One region of the Pseudonocardia sp. Ae505_Ps2 genome, then DNA from elsewhere that is predicted to be linked to it. Evidence: riboswitches for the same ligand, from Rfam matches in the RefSeq annotation. Region 1 holds a riboswitch; the other holds the start of a gene.

Evidence for each region. A riboswitch is a leader RNA that binds a small molecule or an ion and turns the genes downstream of it on or off. The one in region 1 is predicted to bind S-adenosylmethionine.
Region 2: linked by a shared signal. The riboswitch ahead of thrC (threonine synthase) and the one ahead of Ae505Ps2_RS34240 (putative leader peptide) in region 1 are both predicted to bind S-adenosylmethionine.

Annotation. Positions count from the first base shown of each region.
Region 1 is NZ_MCIP01000001.1:3,156,624-3,161,543, reverse strand. Features, by position in the region: gene Ae505Ps2_RS15130 (LLM class flavin-dependent oxidoreductase) at 1-1,121, opposite strand, end outside; gene Ae505Ps2_RS34240 (putative leader peptide) at 1,242-1,340, opposite strand; SAM riboswitch class I at 1,346-1,440, opposite strand; gene Ae505Ps2_RS15125 (ABC transporter substrate-binding protein) at 2,024-3,118, shown strand; gene Ae505Ps2_RS15120 (ABC transporter ATP-binding protein) at 3,147-3,947, shown strand; gene Ae505Ps2_RS15115 (ABC transporter permease) at 3,958-4,833, shown strand.
Region 2 is NZ_MCIP01000001.1:5,344,017-5,348,936, reverse strand. Features, by position in the region: partial or broken gene Ae505Ps2_RS34310 (ComEC/Rec2 family competence protein) at 1-1,587, shown strand, start outside; gene thrC (threonine synthase) at 1,831-3,099, opposite strand; SAM riboswitch class I at 3,106-3,259, opposite strand; gene holA (DNA polymerase III subunit delta) at 3,400-4,368, shown strand; gene rpsT (30S ribosomal protein S20) at 4,482-4,745, opposite strand; gene cynS (cyanase) at 4,916-4,920, opposite strand, start outside.

The DNA.
Region 1 (4,920 bases):
GACTGCAGCTCGGGGACCAGGCCGTCGACGACGGCGTCGAGGTCGGTCGGCAGGACGGCCGGGCGCAGCCGGTAACCGTCGAGCCCGGCGCGGCGCCAGGACAGCAGGGTGTCGGCGAGCCCGGCGGGGGTGGTGGCGAGGATCGCGGCGTCGGAGGAGAGCGGGTCGAGTGCGTCGAGCCGGGCGAGCCGCTCGCGGGCGGCGCGCTGGGTGTCGGCGAGCACCACGACCACGTCGCCGAGGATGCGCAGCGGCGGTGCGGTGCGGCCCGCCGCGGCCTCGGCGGAGCGGACCTGGGCGACGATGCGGGCGGCGTCGTCGGCGTCGTGCGGGGTGGTGGCCACGACGTCGCCGACCCGGGCGGCGAGCAACGCCGGCTCGTAGCCGTGGGCCAGTGACAGGACCAGCGGCTGGCCCTGCGGCGGACGCGGCACGATCGAGGGGCCGGCGACGCCGAAGTGCTCCCCGGCGAAGTCGACCCGGTGCAGCTTGTCGCGGTCGACGAAGCGCCCGGTGAGCGCGTCGCGGATCTCGGCGTCGTCCTCCCAGGAGTCCCACAGCCGGCGCACGACCTCGACGACGTCGGCGGCCTCCCCGAACAGCTCGGCGACCAGCGCGCGGCCGGCCGGGGTGTCGAGGTCGGCGCGGCGCAGCCCGGGGACGGTGCGGCGCCCGAAGTGGGCGGCCTCGTCGGCGCGGACCGAGGTCTGCACCCGCCAGCCGGCACGGCCGTGGCTGTCGTGGTCGAGGGTGGCCAGCGCGGACGCGACGTGGAACGGCTCGGTGTGGGTGGTGGTGACGGTCGGGACCAGCCCGATCCGCGACGTCAGCGGGGCGAGGAAGGCGGCGACCAGCGAGGCGTCGAGGCGTCCCTGGACCCGGTCGGTGCGGCGCTGTGCCCCGTGGAGGTGGTCCCCGGACTGCAGGCCGAACCCGTCCTCGATCGTGAGCAGGTCGAGCAGCCCGCGCTCGGCGGTGCGGGCGAGGTCGGCCCAGTAGCGCGCGGTGAACAGCTCGCCGGGCCGGGCGCCGGGCTCGCGCCAGGCGGCGGGGTGCCAGCCGGCGCCGTCGAGCGCGACGGCCAGGTGCAGCGGCCGGCCTGAGGTGTCCGTTGTGGACATGAGGGCATCGCTTCCTCGTCGCACGGGGCGCGACGGAACGGGTGGGACGTCACGGGGGGGGGCGGACGCCACCGCCGACGGGGCGCCGGCGGGCGACGCGCAGCGCGGGACGGGGCGGTGTCAGGCCCGACAGGTCGCGCCGGCCACCCGCATCAGGTCGACGTGGCGCCGGTACCGAGGGTGGTGCGCGCCGCGCACCTGCTCCGCGATCGACCGCATGATCTCCTCCATCGAACCCGGCTGGAGCACCCGCACCCGCTGCTGCGGGGGGTTGCTGCGGCGTCGTCGAGCCGGGTCTCTCGGCCGCTCCGGATGGTGTGCACCCCGACTGTAGGGAGCCCGTGCCCGATGGTGTCAACCCGCGGAGCCGGCCCAGTGATGCCCGCCGCACCGAAGCTCCCGACCGGCGGAATCGGGACGCCTAACCGGCTCGACCTGTCCGGACAAGCCGGTCGCTTTCCTGGGGGGTGGACACCAGGTTGTCCGGAGAGGTGACCACGACGCACCCTGGTCGGGTGACGACGAGCCGACGGAGGCCCTCGCGCCCCCACCGGTTCGCAGGGGGTGCGACCGAGCCCTCCCCCCCACCAGCCGGCCCGAGCCGCACGGCGCGCGGTGCCAGTGCGTCCGACCGGCCTCGAGCCGTTCTGGCCGAGCCGGCGCGCCCCCGCCTACAGCGAGCTCTGTCGCTGACCGAGCCGTACCGGTCCCCGCTCTTCCGCGGACGGTAACGCCACACGTCCGGCGTCCGACGCATCAGCCGGAACAGGGATCGCCCGCCGGACACCGGTCCGGCCCGCCACCCGTCCCGCATCCCGGCACGCCGTCCCGGCCGGCCGGACCCGGCGCGCCGTGGTCGTCCCGACCGCCCGCCGCCCACCACGGAAGGACCCCGTCCCGCGATGTCCCCGCACGTCCTGCGCCCCGGCTCCCGGGTGCGCACCGCCGCCGTCCTGCTCGCGCTGCTGACCGCGCTCGGACTCATGGCCGGCTGCTCCCGCGCCGCCGAGAGCACCACCGCCGCAGGTGCCACCTCCCCCGCCGCCGAGGTCCGCGTCGGCTACTTCCCGAACATCACCCACGCCCCCGCGCTGGTCGGGGTGAAGCAGGGCCTGTTCGCCAAGGAGCTGGGCAGCACGAAGCTCACCACCCAGACCTTCAACGCCGGCCCGGACCAGGTCAACGCCCTGCTCGGCGGCTCGATCGACGTCGCGTTCATCGGCTCCGGCCCGGCGATCAACGCCTTCACCAAGTCGAACGGCGAGGCGGTGCGTCTGGTCGCCGGCTCCACCTCGGCCGGGGCCCAGCTGGTGACCAGCCCGGACATCACCTCGCCCGAGCAGCTCAAGGGCAAGATCATCGCGACGCCGCAGCTGGGCAACACCCAGGACATCGCCTTCAAGACCTGGCTCAAGGAGAACAACCTCCCGATCGGGGACGGCCCGGACGCGGTGACCGTCCAGAACATCGACAACCCGCAGACCCTCGACCTGTTCAAGCAGGGCAAGCTCGCCGGCGGGTGGCTGCCCGAGCCGTGGAGCTCGCGCCTGGTCGACGCCGGCGCGAAGGTGCTGGTCGACGAGAAGGCCCTGTGGCCGGACGGGAAGTTCCCGACCACCGTCGTCATCGCCCGGACCGAGTTCCTGCAGCAGCACCCCCAGACCGTCGAGGCGATCCTGCGCGGCGAGCAGGCCGCCATCTCCTTCATCCGCAGCGACCCGGCGCAGGCCAAGACCGTGTCCAACGCCGCGATCGGCGAGATCACCGGCAAGCCCCTGGCCGCGAACATCCTCGACCGCGCCTTCACCGAGCTGTCCTTCGACACCGACCCGCTCGCCTCGACCTTCCCGCAGCTGGCGAAGGACTCCGTCACCGCCGGCATCGCGCAGAGCGAGGCGAACCTGACCGGTTTCCTCGACCCGACCGCGATCGACGCGGTCCGCACCAGCTCCGGGGAGGCCGCCGTGGACCCGGCCGGTCTCGCCGCCGCGAACTGACCATCCCGACCGACGAGGGGAACCACCGATGACCGTCGACCTCACCACCCGGCGCCCCCCGGCCCGCGACACGGCCGTGGAGCTGTCGGGGGTCGCCAAGACCTTCGGCACCGGCCCCGGGGCGGTGACCGCGCTCAACGGGATCGACCTGCGGGTCGGCGACGGCGAGTTCGTCTGCGTGCTCGGTGCCTCCGGCTGCGGCAAGTCGACGCTGCTCAACCTGCTCGCCGGGCTCGACGAGCCGACCGCGGGCGAGGTCGCGGTGGGGTCCGCCCGACCGTCGTTCATGTTCCAGGAGGCCGCGCTCATGCCGTGGCTGACCGCGCTGCGCAACGTCGAGCTGCCGCTCAAGCTCGCCGGGCACGGCCGGGCGGCCCGGCGTGAGCGGGCCGAGGAGCTGCTCACCCTGGTCCGGCTGGAGGGCGTGGGCGGGAAGCGGCCGCACGAGCTGTCCGGTGGCATGCGCCAGCGCGTGTCGCTGGCCCGGGCGCTCGCCGCCGCGACCGGACTCGGCGACGAGCCCGGCACCGGCGGGCTGCTGCTGATGGACGAGCCGTTCGCCGCACTCGACGCGATCACCCGAGACGTGCTGCAGGGCGAGCTCCTGCGGGTCTGGCGGGCCACCGGCACGACGATCGTGTTCGTCACCCACGACGTGCGCGAGGCGGTCCGGCTGGCCGAGCGGGTCGTGCTGCTGTCCTCGCGTCCCGGCACCGTGGTCCGCGAATGGTCGGTGCCCGCCGACGGACACGACGCCGAGGCCCAGGCCGAGCTGCACGACGACATCACCGGACGACTGCGGCAGGTGATCACCAGCCATGCCGCGTGAGGACTCCTCGATGACGGTCGTCGACAACGACCGGGACTCCGCCGCCGCGGTCGCCGGGCTCGACGCCCTCGACACCCCGGTCGAGCGCACCACCCCGTGGTGGCAGCGGTTCCTGCGGACCTGGCTGCCACCGCTGGTCGCGCTCGCCCTGATCGTCCTGGTCTGGCAGATCGTCTGGGCCTCGGCGATCACGCCGGAGTACAAGCTGCCCGCACCGGGCGCGGTGGCCGAGGCGTTCGGCGCGACGGTCGCCAGCGGCGAGATCTGGTCGATCCTGTGGACCTCGATCAGCCGGGCCGCGCTCGGCTTCCTGCTCGCCCTGGTGATCGCCACCCCGCTCGGCGTCCTGGTCGCCAAGGTGCCGGTGATCCGGTCGGCGATCGGCCCGCTGCTCACCGGCCTGCAGTCGCTGCCGTCGGTGGCCTGGGTGCCGGCCGCGGTGCTCTGGTTCGGGCTGACCAACACCACGATCTTCTTCGTGGTGCTGCTCGGCTCGGTCCCCTCGATCGCCAACGGCCTGGTGGCGGGGATCGACCAGGTGCCGCCGATCCTGCCGCGAGCGGGCCAGGTGCTGGGCGCCACCGGCTACCAGATGGCCCGCTACGTGCTGCTCCCCGCGGCGCTGCCCGGCTACCTCGCGGGCTGCAAGCAGGGCTGGGCGTTCTCCTGGCGCTCGCTGATGGCCGCGGAGATCATCGCCGCCGGCCCGGCGCTGGGGGTCGGGCTCGGCGCCTACCTGAAGAACGGCGCCGACGTGAACGACATCGTCCAGGTGTTCGCCGCGATCCTGCTGATCCTCATCGTCGGCATCGGGGTGGAGCTGCTGGTCTTCCGCCCCCTGGAGCGACGGGTGCTGCGGGCCCGGGGGCTCGCCCTCACCGTCTGACCCGCCGGTACCCGAGCGGGCCGTCCGGACGTACCCCGTACGGACGGCCCGCTCGTGCCGTGTGCTGCCCAGGTGTCCGGACGGGCG
Region 2 (4,920 bases), 2.2 Mb from region 1:
CTGAAGGTCCGCGGCGCACCGCAGGACGTGACCGCGCCGCCGTGGTGGCAGACCGGGGCCGGGGCCCTGCGCGACGGCCTGCGCGACGCGGCGGTCGCCGCACTGCCCGAGGCACCGGCGGGGCTGCTGCCCGGGCTCGCGATCGGGGACACCCGCGCCCAGCTCGCCGAGACCGAGCAGGACTTCCGGACCGCGGGGCTCGCGCACCTCACGGCCGTCTCCGGCGCCAACGTCGCGATCGTGACCGGGGCGGTGCTGCTCCTGCTGCGCCTGTTCCGGACCGACCCGCGGATCGCGGCCGCGGTGGCGATGGTCGCCCTGGTCGGGTTCGTCGTGCTGGCCCGGCCGTCGCCGTCGGTGCTGCGTGCGGCGGTGATGGGCGGGGTCGTGCTCATCGCGTTCGCCGCCGGCCGGGCGCGGTCCGCGGTGCCCGCGCTGGCAGTGGCCGTGCTCGGCCTGCTGCTGGCCGTCCCCGCCCTGGCCGTCGACGCGGGTTTCGTGCTGTCCGTCGTCGCCACCGGTGCGCTGGTGCTGCTCGGGCCGGGGTGGACGGCGGCGCTGCGACGGCGCGGGCTGCCGTCGGGGCCGGCCGAGGCGCTGGTCGTCCCGGTCGCCGCGGCGCTGGCCACCGCGCCGGTGATCGCCGGGCTCAACGGGGGAGTCGGGCTGGTCACCGTGGTGGCGAACCTGCTCGCGGCGCCCGCGGTCGCCCCCGCGACGGTGCTGGGCGTGCTCGGTGCGGTGCTGTCCGCGGTGAGCCCGGCCGCAGCGTGGTGCTGCGCCTGGCTGGCGGGGCCGTTCGTGTGGTGGCTGGTCGTGGTCGGGGACCGGGCCGCCGCGGTGCCCGGTGCCACGGTGCCGTGGCCCGCGGGCGCGGGCGGCGCGCTGCTGCTCACCGGGGTGCTCGTCGTGCTGCTGGCGATGGGCCGGGTGCCGCGCCTGCGGACGCTGTTGCTGGCGCTGCTGGTCGGGCTCCTCGTCGTCCTCGTCCCGACCCGGTTCGCCCCGCCCGGCTGGCCGCCCACCGGGTGGCGGATGGTGGCCTGCGACGTGGGTCAGGGCGACGCGCTCGTCCTCGCCACCGGCACCCCGGGGCACGCCGTCCTGGTCGACACCGGGCCGACGGACGACGCCGTCGACACCTGCCTGGACCGGCTCGGGGTCCGGGTCCTGGAGCTCGTGGTGATCACCCACTTCCACGCCGACCACGACGGCGGCCTCGCCGGCGCGCTGCGCGGTCGGGCCGCGGGCGGGATCGCCGTCGGGCCGGTGCGGGAACCGGCGTCGGGGCTGCGCGAGATCACCCGGCACGCCGAGCGGGCCGGGGCTCCGGTGGTGGGGCTCGTTCGCGGGATGGAGCTGGGGTGGCCGGAGCTGCGCCTGCAGGTCCTCGGCCCGGTCCACCCGCCCCTGACGGTCGACGGCGGCGACGGGACGGCGGTGAACGACATCTCGCTGCTGCTGCGCGCCACCACCCCGGCCGCGACGATCCTGCTGACCGGCGACGCCGAACTGGCGGCCCAGGACGACCTGCTCCACTCCGGGGTCGACCTGCGGGCCGAGGTCCTGAAGATGCCCCACCACGGGTCCCGCAAGGTGGTCCCGGACCTGATCACCGCCGTCGCGCCGCGTGCGGCGGTGATCAGCGTCGGCAACGGCAACAGCTACCGGCACCCCAACCCGGAGCTGGTGGACCGGCTGGCCGGGGCGGGCGTCGTCGTCGCACGCACCGACCGGTCCGGTGACCTGGCCCTGACCGGCGACGACCCGGCCGGGCTGACGGTGGTCGCGCGTGGCGACCCCCGTCCGGCTCCCGGCCGGCGGGGCCGGTCAGCCCCGGTTCGCCAGCGCCTCGCGGACCGCGGAGGACGTCGACGGCACGGTCGCCGTCGGGCCGACCTCGCCGGAGACGGCGTCGAGGGTCTTGAGCCCGTCACCGGTGATCATCAGGACGGTCTCGGCGTCGGGGTCGAGCGCCCCGGCCTCGAGCAGCTTCTTGGTGGTCGCGATGGTGACCCCGCCCGCGGTCTCGGCGAACACGCCCTCGGTGCGGGCCAGGAGCCGGATGCCGGCGACGACCTCCTCGTCGGACACGTGCCCGACCGAGCCGCCGGTGCGGCGCACCGAGTCGAGGACGTACGGACCGTCGGCCGGGTTGCCGATCGCCAGCGAGCGCGCGATGGTGTCCGGCTTCTGCGGCTGGATCACGTCGTGACCGGCCTCGAAGGCCCGCGCGACCGGCGAGCAGCCGGTGGCCTGGGCACCGAACACGGTGTACGGGGTGGGCTCGACCAGACCCAGGGTGCCGAGCTCGGTGAACCCCTTGTCGATCTTGGTGAGCTGGGAGCCGGATGCGACCGGGACGACCACCTGCTGCGGGAGCCGCCAGCCGAGCTGCTCGGCGACCTCGTAGCCCAGGGTCTTCGAGCCCTCGGCGTAGTACGGGCGGACGTTGACGTTCACGAACGCCCAGTCCTCGTGCTCGGCGGCCAGCTCGGTGGCGAGCCGGTTGACGTCGTCGTAGTTGCCGTCGACGGCGAGCAGGGTGCCGCCGTAGACCGCGGTGGTGACGATCTTCGCCTGCTCCAGGGAGGACGGGACCAGCACGACCGAGTCCCAGCCGGCGCGGGCGGCCGCGGCGGCCACGGCGTTGGCGAGGTTGCCCGTGGAGGGGCAGCACAGCACCGAGAAGCCGAGCTCACGGGCGGCGGCGAGCGCGACGGCGACGACGCGGTCCTTGAACGAGTGCGTCGGGTTGCCCGTGTCGTCCTTGATCCAGATCTTGCGGACGCCGAGCGCGCGGGCCAGGTTGTCGGCCTCGATCAGCCGGGTCAGGCCGGGCTCGGTGTTCGCGTGCTGCTCGACGGTCGAGGGGACCGGCAGCAGGTCCTTGTAGCGCCAGATCGACTTCGGGCCGGCCTCGATGGAGGCGCGGGTGACCGTCGGGAAGTCGTAGGCCACCTCGAGGGGGCCGAAACAGCGCGGACACGCGAACTCCGCGGCGAGCGGGGTCTCGTGGCGGCACTCGCGGCACGCGAGAGCGCGCGCGGAGCCCAGGTCGTAGGCAGAGGTGGTTTCGGGCGCAGCAGTGAGAGTCACGAGATCTCCTCATCTGTCCCGCCGGAGGTGGCGGGCCGGAATTGGCACCGTGTTCGTCGACGTCCTCGCCGCGCGGAAGGCGCAGGTCTGGGCGGATCGTCGTGCGACGCCGGTTGCCGGGGCTTCAACGGGCCGTTCCCTCTGCCCCTCTGGATGAGCCATATGCGGTTGTGGTGCTCCGGACGCCGAGCGCCGGAATCGACGACGACGGTACGCGAACGGGGCACCGCACCGCCAGACGAGGTCGTCGTGCCGGGACGCGGCTCACCCGTTGTCGGGGGTGTGGGCCACCATGGGGGTGTGAGCAGCACGAGCGAACCGGGCCCGCTGCAGCTGGTCGTCGGGGACGAGGAGTTCCTGGCCGAGCGGGCGGTGTCCGACCTGGTCCGGCGCGCCCGGCAGCGCGATCCGGAGACCGAGCTGCGCCGCTTCCGCACCTCCGAGGTGGCACCCGGCGAGCTCGCCGGGCACCTCAGCCCCTCGCTCTTCGCGGAGGGCAGGGTGATCGTGCTCACTCATGGCCAGGATGCGAACAAGGACATGACCGCCGCCCTCGCCGACTACGTGAAGGACCCGGCCGACGGGATCGTGCTGGTGGTCCAGCACGCCGGGGGGGCGAAGGGCAAGGCGGTCCTGGACCTGATGCGCAAGGCCGGGGCGCACACCGTCACCTGCAACCGCATCACCCGCGCCGACGAGCGGTCGGACTTCGTGCGCGACGAGGTGCGTCGCCACGGCGGCACCATCACTCCCGGTGCGCTCGCGGTACTGGTCGAGGCGGTCGGGTCGGACCTGCGGGAGCTGGCGGCTGCGGCCGGGCAGCTCGTCGCGGACACCGGCGGCGCCGTGGACGAGGCCGGGGTGCGGCGCTACCACCGCGGCCGGGCCGAGTCCTCCGGCTTCGCGGTGGCCGACGCGGCGGTCGCGGGGGACCGGCGGGCGGCGATGGAGGCGCTGCGGTGGGCGCTGGTGCTCGGTGTCCCGCACGTCCTGATCGCCGACGCGCTCGCGGACTCGGTGCGCACCCTGGCCAAGGTCGGCTCGGCCGGGCGGGGCGACCCGAACCGGCTGGCCGGTGAGCTGGGCATGCCTCCGTGGAAGATCCGTAAGGCCCAACAGACGGTCCGGCAGTGGCGTCCGGAGCAGCTCGCCGTCGCCATCGCGGCGACCGCCCGGGTGAACGCCGACGTCAAGGGCGTCGCCGCGGACGCGGGGTACGCGTTGGAGCGGGCCGTGCTGGCGGTCGTGTCCGCCCGCACCCCGCGCTGAGCCCCGCGCCCGCAGCACGCGCACGGGCTCCGGCCCGGGGGCACGACAGGTCCGGAAACACGACGACGGCGCCACCCCGATGGGGCGGCGCCGTCGTGGGGAACCGGGGTGGCTCAGGCCTGGACGTCGTTGAGACGCTTGGCCAGGGCCGACTTGCGGTTCGCTGCCTGGTTCTTGTGGATGACGCCCTTGCCGGCCGCCTTGTCGAGGGCCTTGGCCGCCTTGCGCTGCAGCTCCACGACGTTGTCGGCGCCGGAGTCGGCGGCCTCGCGGAAGTGGCGGATCGCGGTCTTGACCGACGACTTCACCGACTTGTTGCGCTGCCGGCGCTTCTCGTTGGTCTTGACACGCTTGATCTGCGACTTGATGTTGGCCACGTCTGCCTCTGGTCTTCCTGCCTGCTGGTCGGCTGGTCTTGTGTACGTCCGGGTCCGCTCCGGCGGCACCGAACAGCATCACTGGAGAGAGGGTCCAGGCCGTTTCGGGCGAGCACGCCGAGCGCTCGACGCACAAGGTTACCAGCGGCGTCCTCGCCCCCTGTTCCGGGTCACC